Regions from separate parts of the Pelagibaculum spongiae genome, predicted to be linked through region 3. Evidence: predicted binding sites of a transcription regulator. Region 3 holds the regulator's gene; each other region holds the start of a gene.
The links. The regulator sigma-54, encoded in region 3, starts transcription at its own class of promoters, with help from an activator protein. The targets are predictions, from matches to a motif close to TGGCACNNNNNTTGCTNT.
Positions count from the first base shown of each region.

Region 1: DC094_RS15715 (flagellar hook-length control protein FliK) is a predicted target of sigma-54. The motif match lies at 2,425-2,442, and genes of this name have one in related genera.
Region 2: DC094_RS22515 (pilin) is a predicted target of sigma-54. The motif match lies at 1,951-1,968, and genes of this name have one in related genera.

Region 1 is NZ_QDDL01000007.1:78,351-84,171, reverse strand. It holds gene fliI (flagellar protein export ATPase FliI) at 1-1,294, shown strand, start outside; gene fliJ (flagellar export protein FliJ) at 1,354-1,797, shown strand; gene DC094_RS15720 (Hpt domain-containing protein) at 1,924-2,274, shown strand; gene DC094_RS15715 (flagellar hook-length control protein FliK) at 2,503-3,765, shown strand; gene DC094_RS15710 (flagellar basal body-associated FliL family protein) at 3,949-4,464, shown strand; gene fliM (flagellar motor switch protein FliM) at 4,468-5,514, shown strand; gene fliN (flagellar motor switch protein FliN) at 5,508-5,821, shown strand, end outside.
Region 2 is NZ_QDDL01000001.1:1,240,328-1,246,148, forward strand. It holds gene DC094_RS21855 (hypothetical protein) at 727-1,074, opposite strand; gene DC094_RS22515 (pilin) at 1,357-1,872, opposite strand; gene DC094_RS05400 (hypothetical protein) at 2,414-2,962, shown strand; gene DC094_RS05405 (sulfatase-like hydrolase/transferase) at 3,336-5,435, opposite strand; gene DC094_RS22520 (pilin) at 5,498-5,821, opposite strand, start outside.
Region 3 is NZ_QDDL01000001.1:576,241-582,061, reverse strand. It holds gene rapZ (RNase adapter RapZ) at 1-544, opposite strand, end outside; gene ptsN (PTS IIA-like nitrogen regulatory protein PtsN) at 541-1,011, opposite strand; gene hpf (ribosome hibernation-promoting factor, HPF/YfiA family) at 1,032-1,337, opposite strand; gene DC094_RS02555 (RNA polymerase factor sigma-54) at 1,353-2,861, opposite strand; gene lptB (LPS export ABC transporter ATP-binding protein) at 3,131-3,853, opposite strand; gene lptA (lipopolysaccharide transport periplasmic protein LptA) at 3,840-4,433, opposite strand; gene lptC (LPS export ABC transporter periplasmic protein LptC) at 4,372-4,953, opposite strand; gene DC094_RS02535 (KpsF/GutQ family sugar-phosphate isomerase) at 5,021-5,821, opposite strand, start outside.

The DNA of each region.
Region 1 (5,821 bases), on a different contig from region 3:
TATTGAGTCGAGTAAAAGTGGCTTGCAAGTGAGTGGGAAATTAACTCGCATGGTTGGTTTGACTCTGGAAGCACAAGGTTGCGTTAGCCCGGTGGGTAGTCGTTGCAAGGTCGAGTCTGCCTCGGGCGAATCATCGATGGCTGAAGTAGTTGGTTTTGATACCAATAAATTATTTTTAATGCCAATTGGACCAATTGAAGGTTTAACACCCGGCGCAAAAATTATTCCTACTGGAGAAACTGCATCGGTTCCGGTGGGCGATATGTTGTTAGGCCGAGTATTAGATGGCGCAGGTAAACCGCTAGATGGAAAAGGTCCATTAATCGGCGCCCAAAAAGCTTCGCTAACCGGTAAGCCGATTAATCCATTAGGCCGGGCACCAATTGAAAAACCACTCGATGTCGGAATTCGGGCAATTAATGCTTTGTTAACGGTCGGGCGAGGCCAGCGGATGGGGCTTTTTGCCGGTACTGGCGTTGGTAAAAGTGTTTTGCTTGGAATGATGACTCGCCATACCGAAGCCGATGTGATTGTGGTTGGGCTGATCGGAGAACGTGGCCGAGAAGTTAAAGAATTTATTGACCATATTTTAGGGCCTGAAGGTTTGCGCCGCTCTGTAGTGGTTGCTGCTCCGGCCGATGAATCCCCTTTAATGCGTTTACAAGGCGCCATGACCGCGACCGCAATTGCCGAATATTTCCGTGATCAAGGCCTGAATGTGTTGTTGCTAATGGATTCTTTAACCCGATTTGCTCAGGCACAGCGCGAGTTAGCTTTAGCGATTGGTGAACCGCCTGCTACTCGCGGTTATCCGCCTTCAGTATTTGCCAAATTACCGGCGTTGGTAGAAAGAGCCGGTAACGGGTTGCCTGGTGGTGGATCGATTACTGCGATTTATACCGTACTCACTGAAGGCGATGACCAACAAGATCCAATTGCCGATTCGGCGCGGGGTATTTTAGACGGTCATATGGTGCTATCGCGGCATTTAGCTGAGTCGGGTCATTATCCGGCAATTGATATTGAAGCCTCGGTTAGTCGGGTAATGAACCAAGTGGTTACACCGGAGCAGCAGCAGTTGGCTTTGCAGTTAAAAAGCATGTTCAGTGCCTGGAGTCAGAGCCGTGACCTGATCAGTGTCGGTGCTTATAAACAGGGCAGTGATTCACAAGTCGATCAAGCTATTGCATTAATGCCGAAAATTAAAGAGTTCTTGCAGCAAGATTTTAGACATTCATCCAATTTTGAACAGAGTAGCTCACAGCTTCAGCAGTTAATGAATTCAGCCAGTTAATTTTGATGGGTCGAGCATAAGCTAGGGCAATGCTATACGACCAGAAAAGGAGTTATTTTATGAGCGATGGTTTAGAAACCTTAATCGATCTGGCAGAAGATCGTAAAACACAGGCGCAGCGGCAATTGGGTGATGCACGAACCGTAATGGCGAGTGAGCAAGCCAAACTGAATCAATTAGAAGGCTTCGCTGACGAATACCGTGAGAGCTTCAATTTTCGTGCAGGCTGTGGCATGAACCCACAAAAGCTGATCGCTTACCGCCAATTTCTTAACCAGCTACATACCGCAGTGTCACAACAGTCGGATCATTATCAAGCCAGTGATTTGCGAGTTAATCAGTGTGTGGGTGATTTACAAGATAAGCGTAAGGATTATGAAAGCCTTAACTTATTACGCCAGAGACGTCGGGATACCGTTGTGAAAATTGAAGTGAAAAAACAGCAAAGAGAAGCTGATGATTTTGCAATGCGGCGCTTCCGTTCATTTGCAGAAAGTGAGTAGTTGTCTGTTTTTCGGCGTATTTGGTAAAAAGATGTGCGCTAAATTACGATTTTATCTGGCCAGACTGTAATCTGCTGCCATAATTCACTTTATATCATAGGGATATGTTCACCTGCGGGGATGCACATGATAGGGCAAAGTGAAATGCAGCATCTGGACAATGAGGTTCTGGATGAATTGCAGGATATAATGGGAAAGGATTTTTCTCTGTTAATTAGCACTTTTGTTTCTGACTCTTTGCACAGATTTGAATCTATGCGAGATCATTGGGTTGCAGGTGATATGGTTGCCTTGTCGAGAGATGTGCATAGTTTAAAAGGCAGTAGCAGTAATGTAGGTGCAGTCTCATTGAGTGAATTTTGTCAGCAGCTAGAAGTTCAAGTTAAGGCCGGTGAAATGGATTCAATTGAAATGATTCTGGATATGATTGGTAAAGAGCGATCAACAGTTTGCCAGTTAATGGAAGTTTTCTTGTAAAGTTTTAAAAAATGAAAAAACATCGAATTTAAAAAAGGCAGCTAAAGGGCTGTCTTTTTTGTGTCTGAAATATGACTTTTTAACAAAAGTCAGCCCTTTAGTACCGCAAATAGTACCGAAAATAGTGCCGTAAAATTGTCATTATTATCTTGGCACACTCCTTGCTCTGTAACCCACATAATACGGTTCAATTGACTTTTATTGCTGGTCAGCAAAAGTGAGGCAAGGGTGCTTAATTCTGTCACGGCAGTTGCGGCTGCTGAAACAAGCCCAGAAATTAAAAATACGACCAATGCTACTGAAAGCAGTGGGCGATTTTCCGATATATTTCAGAATACTGCAAAAGAAGCTTCTACAACGACAGCAGGGGTGAATGACGCTGAGTTTGCGGATACAGCTTCAGGTAACAACGACACAATCGAGGTATTGTCCGGATCAGCAGAAAATGAAGCGCATGATTTACTAAAAATATTAGAAGCTGAAGAATCCACTGAGACAGTTGAATCGTCAGAGGATATGGCGCTTGATGGGATGGATGAAATAAATCCGCTATTAAATCTACTTCGGCAGTCTCGTGACATCAGTAAGTCAGAAAATAAACAGATATTATATGGTGAAGCTGCAAAGTCTGAACAAACAGTTGCTTTATCTGTTTTGCAGCAAAGTCGCTTAAAAGACAATTTATTGACGCAGACAAAGAATGAAGCAACCAGTGATGTTGGTGGTATGGGGTTTTCTGCCAAAGCAAAGAACGGTGATTTTTCAGCTGAATTAGATGACTTAAATTTAGATGGCTCGGCTAAAAAAGAATGGTCTGGTTTGGATTCAGAACTAAAGCTGAAGTCTGATAATAATGAAAAGTCATTAGATCTAAAGCCATTACTGGATCAAATGAAATCTGCCGCTGACGCTATTAAATTATCAGCATCTTCTGCAGCAGTAACTGGGGATCTATCGCTAGAGGGAGCTGGGCTTTATAGTCAACCTTCATCAGTGACTGCGTCATCTCAAGCGCTCTCTAGTCAATCATCTGTTGAAGGTAGCCCTTTGCAAATGCACGCCGAACCAAAAGCCATTGCTAGTCAATTAAATGACAAAATTATGGTGATGATGGCGCGCAATATGCAACAAGCTGATATCGAGATACATCCATCCGAATTAGGACCTTTAAGAATTCGAGTTGAAATGGATGGTGATCAAGCCAGTTTGCATTTCACTGCACCTCATATGGCAACTAAGGAAGTATTGGATCAAGCGTTGCCCCGTTTAAGAGAATTGTTCGACCGTCAGCAGCTAAACCTGGGAGAGGTCAATGTTGATTCAGGGCAAGCTGGGCATACTGGCGAAAATACTGACAACGACGCTTACTCGGGTGGCGATGGGAGTTCAGAGAGTCAGCAAATAGTGTCTACTGATGACCTGCAAGATCAAGATGGTTGGCAGGAAGTAGAGATTGCACCAGCTGATAATGGTCTGGATTTTTATGCTTAAAGCAAGCCTATCTCAACTGAATCTGCTTAAGACAAATCAAAAAAGAAATGTCGATGGCAAATTATTTTTTTAAATAATGGTATTTGGATCTCTGAATATTGAAGCCTGTTGTAGCAATATTCACCGGATAAGCGTCAGTAAATTGTTGTCAGTTTGTCATAAGTTGCCGAAGAGACGATAAAAATGGCGGATATAGAAGTCGACTTAAGTGGGGAAGTTGAAAAAGGTATGGGTAAGAAAAAGTTAATTATTATCGTCGTATTGATTCTATTGCTAATTGGCGGTGGTGCTGCTGGATGGTGGTTCTTCTTACGAGGCGCACCTGACGATTCAGCCAGTGCAGAAGCCGAACAGTCTGCTCAGCAACAGGCTGCTGTTCCGCAAACGGCTATTTATTATCCTATTAGGCCGCCTTTTGTAGTGAACTTTGATGGTAGTGCAGGTGTTCGTTTTTTACAGATACATGCAGATGTTCTGGCGAGAAGTCCGCAAGCAATAGAAGCAGTTAAAAAACACATGCCACTAATTCAGAATCGATTGTTGAGCTTGTTTTCTGAGCAAAACCCTGAAGAGTTGAAAGACTCTCAGAGTATGGAAGTGTTGCGCCAAAAAGCACAGGATGCAGTGAATGGCGTAATGCAATCTCAAAACTTACCAATAATTGAAAAATTATTGTTTACCAATTTTGTGATGCAATAAAAAATGAGTGTTACTGATCTCCTTTCTCAAGACGAAATCGACGCCCTATTACATGGCGTTGATGACGGCGATATTGAGGTAGAGGAAGACTCCAGCGATACAAACGGCTTTAGCTCTTTTGATTTTGCCGCTCAGGATCGAATTGTTCGTGGGCGAATGCCAACGCTGGAAATGATTAATGAACGGTTTTCGCGTTTCTTACGGATCAGTTTATTTAATTTATTACGTCGTAGCCCTGAGATATCAATTAACGGCGTGCAAATGCTCAAATTTAGTGAGTATGTGCATAGTCTTTATGTTCCAACCAGTTTGAATATGGTTCGGATGAAGCCTTTAAGAGGCACTGCATTATTTACGCTTGAAGCCAGATTGGTATTTTTACTGGTTGATAATTTCTTCGGTGGCGATGGCAGGTTCCACGCCAAAATTGAAGGGCGTGAATTTACACCGACGGAAACCCGAATTGTTCAGCTGCTATTGAAAGAAGTTTTTCATTATTACGCAGAAGCTTGGGCACCGGTCAAGCAAGTTGAATTTGAATATATGGGTTCAGAAGTGAACCCGGCGATGGCCAACATTGTTAGCCCAAGCGAAGTGGTCGTGATTTGCAGCTTTCATATTGAACTTGAAGGTGGTGGTGGTGATTTTCATTTAACCATGCCGTATTCGATGTTGGAGCCGATTCGTGACTTGCTTGATTCTGGTCTGCAAACCGACCGTGAACAATCTGATGAACGTTGGAGCTGCGCTTTAAAAGAAGAAATTTTTGAAGCGCCGGTAGAAATATCTGCTGAATTAGCTGAAGCATCATTAACCTTGAGAGAGTTGATGGAGATGAAGCCAGGAGATGTTATTCCGATCGAAATGCCTGAGCGGATTTTAATGCGAGCGGAGCAGATACCGACACACTATTGTAATTTTGGTGTATCTAACGGCCAAATGGCTTTAAAAATTAAAGAGCAAGTGCCGCGTCCGGTACAGAGAAGTTTTAGTAATGAGGACGAAGACGGTGATGCCGATGAAGATGAGAAAGGTGAAGTAGCATCATGAGTGAAAATGATAATGAAGATCTAGATGCACAATGGGCAGCGGCTATGGCTGAGCAGGGTGTTGAAGAAGACCAGGAAGATATTGATGCGTTGTTGGGAGATTTTGCGGCAGATTCAGCACCCGCTATGACTGCAGAACCTCCAGTCGATGCTATGACAGCACCCCAATTTCAACAGCAGTCACAACAACAAGCACAACAACAAGCGCAACCAATGCCCGCCGGACCAAGTGAATTTCAGCCAGAACAAGTATCGGCGATGGATTTTGATCCGCTAAATGATTCAGCGACAGGCTTTGGTGCAGGCAA
Region 2 (5,821 bases), 660 kb from region 3:
ATTATTGTTGTTAGCCAATAACATTGGCGTGGTTTAACTGCTTAATTCAGCACAAGGCTGAATTAAATGATATTTTGCTTTGCCGATTGCACATTCCAATAACCGCAAAGCAAACGATCAAATTAGTACCTGTTCTCGCTTGTAAAGTTGCATGCTGTTTGAGTGATTGTTGGTGGCTTTTGCGGTGATTTTTGTTACGACCTTTGTTATAAGGTCGGCAAAAACACCCTTCCAAACCACTGGTCAGCAAAATCATACAACCCACCACCGAACAAACTTGATTTAATACCATTCAACTTGTGTGCCAGCTATTCAACAATAAACAGAAACCGAATACAAGCAGATTTTAACCACTTGTCAAACATGAAGTTAACTCAGGTTGTTAAAGTGGCCGGGTTAGCGGGCTGGAGGTGACTAAATGCCGCTTTGTGACCATAAATGTCATTTATGGGTGACAAAGTTTGTCACATGACAGTTTTTGGTGGGGTTGGGGTAAAAGTTCGAGGGGTTTATTGTTTGGTTTCTACAGGTTTGGTACTCGCGGCTTTTACCATCCATGGCACTGGGTCCCCGCCAATCCCTGGCGGGAATGACCGCACCCAGTAGCAAGCACCGAGCACTCTGCTTGGTGCATAACAAGTTAGCTTGGAGGTGTTGCTAAATGTACGTGCTTGCAAGTTGGTTCGTACATCGCAACTACGGAGTTAATTGTTGGGATTGCAGCACTTATGAAGTTAATTGCTGGGTGCGGTCATCCCGAGCAGGAAGTGCATGGATGTACGGATTAGGGCGACGCAGGCAGCAAATGTTCCAGACATTTGCTCTGCATTTCCCCCATCCATAGAGGTCATGCCAAAGCCGTGATGCCGGGGCAGAAAATTGCGTCCCTGCATTTTCTGCATTTCTCACATCCTTGTGAGTCACCCAGTTGCCATGGACGGTAATGGTTAAAGCAAGTGCGGTGTTTGAAGGTAAAAAAACGGACTCGCAGATTGGTTCGTACCATTGCAACTGTGAAGTTAATTGTTTGGCAACAAGTGCAGAGCTTTGATCACCAAATACAACAAAGCCCAACAGGCAGAACCTATTGGGCTTTGAGAACCATCAATCTAGCTGATCAAACCAAAACAGAATCAATCAATTTATGGCTGGCAGGTTTTGACTATGCAACCTACGGAGAAACTCTTAAACAGCAGATACAACAAAGCCCAACAGGCAGAACCTATTGGGCTTTGAGAACCATCAATCTTGCTGATCAAACCAAGACAGAATCAATCAGATTATGCCTGGCAGGTTTTGATCCCGTGGCAGGTTTTAGTCCCGGCAGGTTTTAGTCCCGCAGGTTTAGATCCAGGTTTAGCCTTTACCAAACTTAGGCGTAATCTCTGCAGGAAGAGTTCCAGAAAGAGAGTTTGGCGAACCAAATGCAACTTTTCCGTTAGAAGATGAAACTTTCAAAATTATAGTTTTAGCTGACAACGCTGCTGGCACAGAGTCATTTGCAGAAGTATTCGCAAATGTAATTGTTGCCAATATAGATTTAGCCAATGGATCTGCGTTTGCACCAGTAGTAGGGTCACCACCTTCAGCGAATTCGATTTTTTCAACAATACCTAGCGCATAGTCCGCCGCTGCAGCATATCCGCCATATTGAGATAAATCAGCCAGTGCATCTGGTGTAGTACCTTCTACAGCAACATATTCAGCAATAGACAACTGCAAAGGCCTAAAGGCTGACAGCGCCTCAGTTGCTGCTGAACGGTTAGTGTAATTCTGATAAGCAGGCAGTGCCACAGACGCCAAAATACCGATGATCGCGATTACGATCATTAATTCGATCAGAGTAAAACCCTTTTGCATTTGTGCTTTCATCTTTCTCTCCGGTTATTTAATAGAAAGCCCATCAGAAAAATGACAAGCCAACTGTTGTGCAATTCATTAATTGATTGCATGGCAACCGGTGTGCCAACGAAAGCTGATGATCAATCTTTTTATATAGTTATCAATAGCAGAATGCGACGAGTGGTGGTGTTTGTGATTTTTGGTTGTATCGCCCACTTGAAATGTTTGATTTAAGTCAGGTTTTTAATATTAGATAACGCCTTGGGTGGCGTAATTGGTCAGCTAATAGTGAGTAAAAGTGTGATTTGTCGCACTTCAAAAAGCCAGTGGCTTTCTTTTAAGGTTGAGTGGTTGGCGGTGAATTGATAAGGTCGCTTGGTAGGTGAGTAGCGAGGTAGTGGGGAGTTTCCGGGTAAATAGGTGCGCGGCAGATGTGATTGCGTTTGTTGGGTAGTCCCCTCCTATATAGCGGTGTTGTGAAAGCCTTAGTATTTAATGGCGATCGCAATGTTGGGTGTGCCGACAGGCTTAGCCAACCTACATAAAATAAAAATAAAAAAAGAGAAGCATTATGAAGTTGCTTAACACTCGTTTGGCCGGTGTCTTATCGGCTGGCTCATTATTGATTAAATCTGATCGCCTTCATTTATCTAAACAACGCACTTTTTTTAAACACTACAGTTTATCTAATAAACGCTGGTTAAAAACAATATTATTATTAAGCGGATTGTTTGCTGGTAGCTTTCACTTGGCTGAATTTTATTTTAGCCAACAGGGTGTCAAATTAATTAAGGGTGATTTAGCGGCTGGGCAATACCAAATAATCAATTCTGGACAAGGCGATTTTTTAACTGAAGTGAGCAAAGGCGATTATCAATTAGGTTTTGATGATAACTTTGGCAAGGCGGTGATTTATGAAAAAAACTATATTACTTTGCTTGATTTTGAAGCTGACAACTTAATTGATTTTTTTACAGTAGAAATGAATTTTCGGGTGTTGTATCAGTCGGGTGATACTTTATTACAGCAGGTTAGGTTTCAGCCGTTTGCTAATGAAACTATTGAGAAACAAGTGATTGCTTATACTCGATGGCCAGAGCGGGTTGGGATTGAGTGGTGAAATGCTGAAGGGCTTTTAGCAGACAAACAAAACCCGGCGAGTTGGCCGGGTTTTGTTGAACATCATCAGCCAGATTAATTGACTATTGAAAGAATTGAGTAATTAGTGGCTGGTAGATGTTGATTCAGCCGTCTGCCAGTGCTGCGGTAGAAACGCAAGTGACTGCTTATACCCAGTGGCCCGAGCGGGTTGGGACTGAGTGGTGAAATACAGAATTTTTTGAGTAGACAAACAAAGCTCAGCTTTGAGCTGAGCTTTGTTGAAACACTACCAACCAAATCAATTAACTATTGAAAGAATCAAATAATTTATGGCTGGCAGATGTTGTTAGCATTAAATAATTTATGGTTGGCAGGTGTTGTTAGAAAATAACCTAATGCTTTTTAAGGCTAATTCTTGGTGGATAGAATTTTGCTTGCAACTCTGGATTTTCATAATAATCCAGTTGCGCAACGATCCACCCTAGAAGGTAATCAACCATTACCTTTCGCTGAGCCGGAGTTGGCTCTATAGAACCTTTTAAAATTTCAAAAAAATAATCATCAATGTTTTTGTCGTAGACCAGTTTCCAGTTTTTATAAATAACAGAGTATTGATGCGCCGCAGGTGCTTGTGCCAATTGAAATAGCGGCTTATTTTCATCACGAGAAAATATAGAATCCCCTTGAAAGCCTGGGTGCTGGGCCCAGCCAAGCAAGTCTAAAATCGTAGGCAACAAGTCAACATGCTCTATCTGCTTATCAATAATTTCAGCTTTAGATCTTATGCTCTCTGGCAATTTCATCATTAGTGGCACTTGTACAACATCCTGAACCACTGGCCCTGCATTACCGAACCCGCCAGATAAGCGGACTCCCGTATCTGCTGTGACAACCACTAACGTATTTTTTAACTTGCTTGTCTTCTTCAGATATTCAAACAATCGACTCAATTGCTTATCCATATAGTACAGCGTATCGAAATAAGCTTGGGTGAGCGCCTTCTCCGGAACGCCATAAATGTAGCCATTCTGTATTAAAGCAGCCCATTTTTCATCTTCTGAAAAAGGTCTGGGCTCACTATCTGGTACTTTAAAAGGCATATGGCTCGATTGCAGGTTGCTATATATATAAAATGGTTTGCTACTATCTGTATTAGCAATCCAATCGACAATTAAATCAACTGTATTTGCATCATCTATCTTACCTGCGCGATCATTTTTACTGAGCATATTCGAAGTTGATTTTAAGAGGATACCCTGCTCGTTACCAGAAACATCCGTAGCTTGAAATGTTTCATCATTCAGAATACCCCTGTAATTTTCTGCATGAATGAAGCGATCAAGTCCATTTGTATTAAGATAGTTAAACATCCCTCCCCACCGTTCATTCTGCGATGAAATAATTGCAGTTTGATAATCCATAGCTGAGAAAATATCATGAGCAACAAGTCTAGGATAGGCTGGTGATTCAGGATAGTAATGACTTACCCAATCACGAAGAGGATACATAGATGATAGGGGGGGGATGTCAGCATAGTTCGAATGCGTAGCTTGAGAGTAAGCATCTGAAAAAACGATACTTTTATTGCCAAATAGTTGTTCCGTCGCCGGCATAACTATTTGAGCACCACCATATAATGAAAATACATCTTTTCGCAAAGATTCTATCAAAATAATAATTACGTTGGGCTTTTCAATGTGACCATCTGTTATTTTTTCGTCTTGAAGATTTTTAAAATCTCCCAAACTTATTATTTCTTGGTAAGACACTTGAATATCTTCAGGTACTATCGCAGGTCTCGGGCTAATTAATTGAATTAAATAGGAATGAATGTGACTAAACAAGCCGCTTCTCTGGTTTTTGACATGCTCCAGAAAGCTTTCCTTTGTATATGCCTGCCCATTTTTTAATACAATTCGCTGGTTAGGCTGCAAAGCCCACATTTGGGGCAATACCCATTGAATAACAAAAACCATTGCAATGATAAATATCGAGAAATACTGCAATCCTGGCCAGCTCATCAACCTTGATTTTGAAAAAGCAATACTCATTGGTATTGCAATTAGCAATAGCAGAGTCATGCCTAGCAGCAGAGTCCATCCCAAAAAGTCTATGACATGCAAAAATAGCTGCACACCATTTTCAAGAAGTATGCTCAAGGAACTAGGATCAAGGTGTGCATCTAAAACTCTGTAGCTTCCCCAGCTGGCTAATGTTAAAAACAACAATATCCAAAACAAAAACACTACTAACCAAGACTTTTTTATGGCTACTTTGCTGTGATCTGTTCGTAATTTTCTGCTAAGTGAAGCAGTGCTAGAAAAAAGTAAAAAAATCAATAAAAAAAACAGTGATTGATACTTTAGCTCTGTGAAATATCCGTAGAAGAAAACAATGGAAGATATTTGATATAACTGCCCATTTGCTAATAGGAATGCAGCGGCCAAAATACTTGAGAAACAGAACCACTGGCTAATGAAATACTTTCTCACGAACAACCTTTGCCCAATTAGAATATTGACAGCCACCCAATCGAATGGCTGCCATATACAAGTTAGATTCCTTTACAGAAACTCAGTGCACCACTACCTGTAGAAGTACAAGTGCCAGCAAAGGAAAATGTTACATTTTCATTAGACACCATAGGAGTAACAATTAAAGTTGCGCCGTCTACTGCTGCAGCGCCAGTTAAAGTTAAAACACCAGCAGAAATTGTAGCTGTCGAGACATTTGCATCAACGGTTAAGTTGGAAGCGCTAGGGAGGCCATTACTGCCTAAAGCCAACGCTGATGCAGTGAGTACTTCACCAGTTTGAACTGCAACATCAACCGCACTTCTGAAAGCATCAGCGGCAGTCACTAATGAGGCGGCGCGCGC
Region 3 (5,821 bases):
AATCGGCATCGCTAGGCAAGCCTTTTTTAAATCCAAAAGATAAGAATTGCACCATAGTTTCACCACCCGTATCAGCTAATCTTTTTTTAATTTCACTGCGCAGCTGATGGATGCTTTGGTGGCTGGTATCAATACGAAAACTGGCGCTGGCGGCAATAGGCTCTAACCGCGGTCGCTCCAGATTGATTGCTTCGGTTAGAGATATTTGTTCGCTCGACATTGGATGCTTACGACGGGTTTCACTAAAGCGTTTTAGTAAAACGGCGTCTTCTGCGTCCAAGAACAAAGTGCTGCATTCGGTACCTTGGCTTTGTAAATTCTCCAGCAATTGTTGGTAGCAAGAAAAATCTTCAGCCAGATTTCGGCTATCGATACCAAGGGCAATTTTTGAATAGCTATGCTGCTGTTCAATGAGTTGAGTCAGCTGAGGAACCAGTGCCAGAGGAAGATTATCGACACAGTAATAATCGAGATCTTCAAGGATCGATAAAGCAATACTTTTGCCGGATCCAGATCTGCCACTGACTATCAGCAATTGACTCATGCACTCGCTCTCGGTTGGTCCAGTTCGCATACCAGCCGATAGAGTTCTTTTGAATCACTGGCGGCACGCAGTTTTTGTCGGGTTTGTTCGCTATCAAGTAACTGGGCTAATGCTGATAAGGCTTGCAAATGTTCATCACAGGCTTGTGTTGGCACTAGCAAAGCAAATATTAGATCAACCGGTTTTCTGTCTGGACTGTCAAAATCGATTGGATCATCGGTTTTGATCAGCACAGCCAAAATGTCTTCAATACAATCACAACGGCCGTGGGGAATAGCAACGCCATTTCCTAACCCAGTACTAGAAAGTTTTTCACGTTTGGTTAGATGATCAAAAACATTTAAAGCATCAATTTCAGGGCGTGTTTCGGCGAGTACTTCACTCACTAAGTGAAGTACTCGCTTCTTGCTAACCCCTGTTACGCCACAACGAGTACGCTGAGGCGTCAGAATATCAATTAACTGCATTGCTTCCAGTGTCAGAGGCCTTAATGCCCCTGCCCATGATTATGTTGTAAGTGTTTTTCCTTATGCTTGATTATCTGACGATCAAGCTTATCGGTCATCGAATCTATCGCACGGTACATGTCATCTGATTCGCAGTTGGCAACTAGTTGAGCGCCTTCTACGTTCATTTGAATTTCAGCCGTATGGCGACCTTTTTCAACGTTCAAGACAACATGTGTGTTACTGATCTTGGATCCGTGGCGGCGGATTCTATCAAGTTTTTCCTCAATGTGTTCGCGCAACGCGGGAGTAACTTCCAAATGGTGCCCTGTGATGTTCAGTTGCATAGCTTCTGCTCCTGTTCAGATTAATTGTTTTCTTTCATTGGAGGGTGGTATCGATAAAGATTCCCGATATTTAGCGATAGTGCGTCGGGCAACTTTGATACCTTGTTCTTTTAATAGCTCGGCAATTTTGTTATCGCTCAGTGGTTTTTTGGCATCTTCTGCAGCAACCAGCTTTTTAATCAAGGCACGAATCGCAGTAGAAGAGCACTCGCCACCACTGGTGGTATTAACATGGCTTGAGAAGAAATATTTTAGTTCGTAAATCCCGCGAGGGGTATGCATAAATTTTTGAGTAGTGACTCGAGAGATGGTTGATTCATGCATTCCTACCGATTCTGCGATGTCGTGCAACACTAATGGTTTCATTGCTTCATCGCCATATTCTAGAAAACCTTGTTGGTGTTGAACAATGTCGGTAGCCACTTTGAGTAGTGTCTCATTGCGGCTTTCAAGGCTTTTTAAGAACCAGCGGGCTTCTTGTAAATTATCTTTTAAAAATGAATTGTCGCGGCTGTTATCGGCGCGACGAATCAAAGAGGCATAGCCATCGTTGATTCGAATTTTTGGTGCCGTATCCGGATTTAATTCTACCATCCAGCGGTTATTGCACTTGCTGACAAAAACATCAGGCACCACATAGCTGGTGTTATTCGTCGCGATATTGCCACCCGGTCTTGGGTCTAACCCTTGAATTAATTCCAACGCCAGTTTGAGTTGTGGCTCTTTGATACGAGCTAGCCGCATTAATTGACGATAATCCCGGCTGCCGAGTAATTTCATGTAGCGGTCAACAATATTGATCGCATCGGCGCGTGAAGGGATAGTTGAATCGAGCCGTTTTAACTGGACCATCAAGCAATCGCGCAAATCGATAGAAGCACAGCCAATCGGATCAAATTGTTGGATACGATGGCGAATCACTTCAATCTCATCCAAGTTCAGCAATTCTAATTCATCTGCAGGGAGCAGCTCTTTCAATTGTTGATTGACCGTATCGAGAATCTCTTGGCAGCTGGTCTGCAGATAACCTTGCTCATCAATTGACTCAATGATTGCTTCGGCAATCAATTCATCTTTAGGATTGAAATGGGCGACCGAACTTTGCCATGACAAATGTTTTTGTAGATCTTCATCGGCAGCGGCATTGCTTTCAAAGTCGCTATTGTCTTGGGCGGAAGAGCGAGAAAGGCCAGAGCTAGAAGGTGATGAGCTTTGGTAGATATCATCCCATTGGGTGTCGACCGGCAAATCTGGTTGAATTTCTGTGGCAGCGCTCAAATCAACCGAGTTATCAATGGCGCTCTCAGATTCATTTTTTTGCGCGGTTTCGGCAGCGTCTGCTTCAGCATTGACCGATGGTTCAGCATCATTTTCGGTCAGCTCCAACATTGGGTTGCTGTCGAGATTCTGCTGAATTTCACTTTGTAGGTCGAGTGAAGATAACTGAAGAAGGCGAATCGCCTGCTGCAGCTGGGGCGTCATATTGAGGCTTTGGCCGACGCGAAGTTGTAGCATAGGTTTCATGCTGATCCCGCATAAACTGCAATGACTGAAAGTTACCTTTTTCGGTGCGTTTCAGCAAGCTTGCACGTTAGTCATTTTTATGATTCAGGCATTGAAATATAAGGTTTTCAAAGCACTGTGTCATGAAAATTGCATATAGTAAGAAATGGGGTTGCTTTTAGCGGAATACACAGTTGATGCAGCAAAAAACAACGATTATCAGATGATCAATAATCTACTGGTTGGATGCTGCCCCGACGGTATCGATGATCATGGTTAGATCGCAGCTATTAAAGACTGAAATCATCACCGAGATAGACTTGTCGAACTTGAGGGTTTTGCATTAGCGTTTCTGCATCACCTTCGGCAATTACATGGCCGTTGCTAACGATATAAGTATGTTCACATACCGACAAGGTTTCACGAACACCGTGGTCGGTAATTAATACCCCAAGGCCGCGGTCGCGTAATTGTTGAATGATCTTTCGAATGTCATTGACCGAAATAGGATCGACACCAGCAAAGGGCTCATCAAGCAAAATAAATTGAGGTGCTGCCGCTAATGCACGGGCGATCTCAACCCGACGCCTTTCTCCGCCAGATAATGCCATGCCAGCAGAATGTCGAATATGAGTCAGCTGGAAGTCTTCCAGTAAATGTTCGAGTTCTTTACGTTCTTCAGCGGCAGTTAAATTTCTTAGTTGGAGAATCGCTTTAATATTTTGTTCGACCGACAACTTGCGAAATATCGATGCTTCCTGGGGTAGGTAACCAATACCACGGCGCGCGCGATGGTGCATCGGCATGCCAGTCAGATCTTCATCACCCAGAATAACCTTGCCGCTATCGCAAGGTACTAAGCCAACAATCATATAAAAACAGGTGGTTTTTCCAGCGCCATTGGGGCCGAGTAAACCGACAATTTGGCCTGGTTTTACTTCAATAGTGACATCGGCAACCACCTGGCGAGGGCCGTATTTTTTGGCCAGGTTTTGCGCCTTAAGAACCTGCATTGCTGCTCTCATTTTGATTTAAAGATTCGGCGTTGTTTGGCTCAGAGGTAGTTGATGTATCGCTATTGTTGTTAGGCACCAAATTCAGTTGTGAGCTCTGGGGCTGCAAAATAATGGTGGCGCGTTCGCCTGGATCTTTGCCGCCACTGGAGCGAACCTGATGAGTTCGGCTGTCGTAAGTGATTTGCTGTGCGTTCACTATCGCATTACCCGGATGAATCAGTTGCGCGTCTTCAGAAAGCTCAATCACACCTTTGACAGACTGGAAAACAATCTTTGCTGCTGTTGCGGTAATGGTTTCTTGCTGTTCGTTGAGTTGCTGTAGGTAAACAGGCTCGCCAATCGCAACAATGCGATCGAGGTTACCGTTGCTGTTTTTGTGAATGCGTAACTCATCAGCAGTCAGGGATAGAGAGCCCTGGCTTAATTCAACACGGCCACTATAAATATCGATTCCCTGGCCCTGATTTAATAAAGAACTATCGGCCTGAATCTGTATCGGTTGATCAAAATCGCTGTTAAGGGCGGCGGCTGGTTGGCTGAGTAGAGTCATCAGCAACAGGATTGCCGGATATTTCATATCTTCCCCGGGTGTTGGCAAGGAGCTGCATGGTGCCAGCTTCAAGGTCAATTCGCATCCCTTGGCCGGCCAAGCGGTATTGGTCGCCGCTTATTGTAACTTCTTTATCAGTTTGTGCACGTTGCTGCTGCTGTAAATAGCGCAACTGCTCGGTTTTCAGGGCAGAGCCAAAATCTTTGGTGCTGGACATCACAACATTACCGCTCAAGGTAAATTCATCGCTTGAGGGTTCTATCTGAGCAATGTCAGCCTGGATTAACCAACCTTGGCTGCTTTTGATTTCTGGTGCCTGAATTTGACTGGAGCCATCTTGCATTTGCTGTAACGATTTACCAGACAAGTTATCGATTGCCCGTCCTTGGCTATTGAGTCGGATTTGCTGAAATTGCTGCATTTCTTGAACCACTTCAGGCTGCGCCGAGCGGTCCAGGATCACTGTATCGATAGCTGCTGGCTTGAAATACCAGCCAGCGGCTATCACAGCAATAACCGCCGCAGTAGTAAATGATCGTTTTTTCATAACAAGCAACCAAGATTTTTTTTTGGTGCATCAGTAGTTGCTGTTTGAATGGTTGTTCGAGTGTTGATTAGGCAACTCCCGCTCTAAGTAAGTCATGCATATTCAAGGCACCGACCAGTTGTTTCTGCTGATCAGTCACTAAAAATGAATTGATCTTATGCTGTTCCATCAATTGCAGTGCGCTGGCTGCTAGGTCTTCGGCATCTAAAGTTTTGCAGTTCGGCGTCATAATTTCAGATACTTGAGTGTTACTCAGGCTTAATTGATCGTCTAGCATTCGGCGTAAATCGCCATCGGTCAAAATACCCAGCACCCGATTTTTTCCATCAACCACTGCAGTCATACCTAGGCCTTTGCTGGTCATCTCCATCACGGCATATTTTAACGAGGCATCTTCAGGTACTGATGGAATCCGCTCGCCGGTATGCATCAAATCGCTGACCTTAACCAGTAATCTTCTGCCGAGGCTGCCGCCAGGATGAGAAAAAGCAAAATCTTCTTCAGTAAAACCCTTGGCTTCTAAAAGCGCGACCGCCAGTGCATCGCCCATCACCAAAGTGGCAGTGGTGCTGGATGTTGGCGCTAATCCTAATGGACAGGCTTCTTTTTCGACTGCCACATTCAAATTGACGCTAGCGCGGCGAGATAAAGTTGATTCTGGTCGGCCTGTCATGCTGATAAGAGGAATATTCATTCGCTGTATCAGTGGCAACAAGGTGATGACTTCAGAAGTTTCGCCAGAATTGGAGAGTGCCAATACCACATCTTGGCGGGTAATCATGCCAAGGTCGCCGTGACTGGCCTCACCCGGATGAACAAAAAATGCCGGAGTGCCGGTACTGGCCAAAGTGGCTGCAATTTTTCCGCC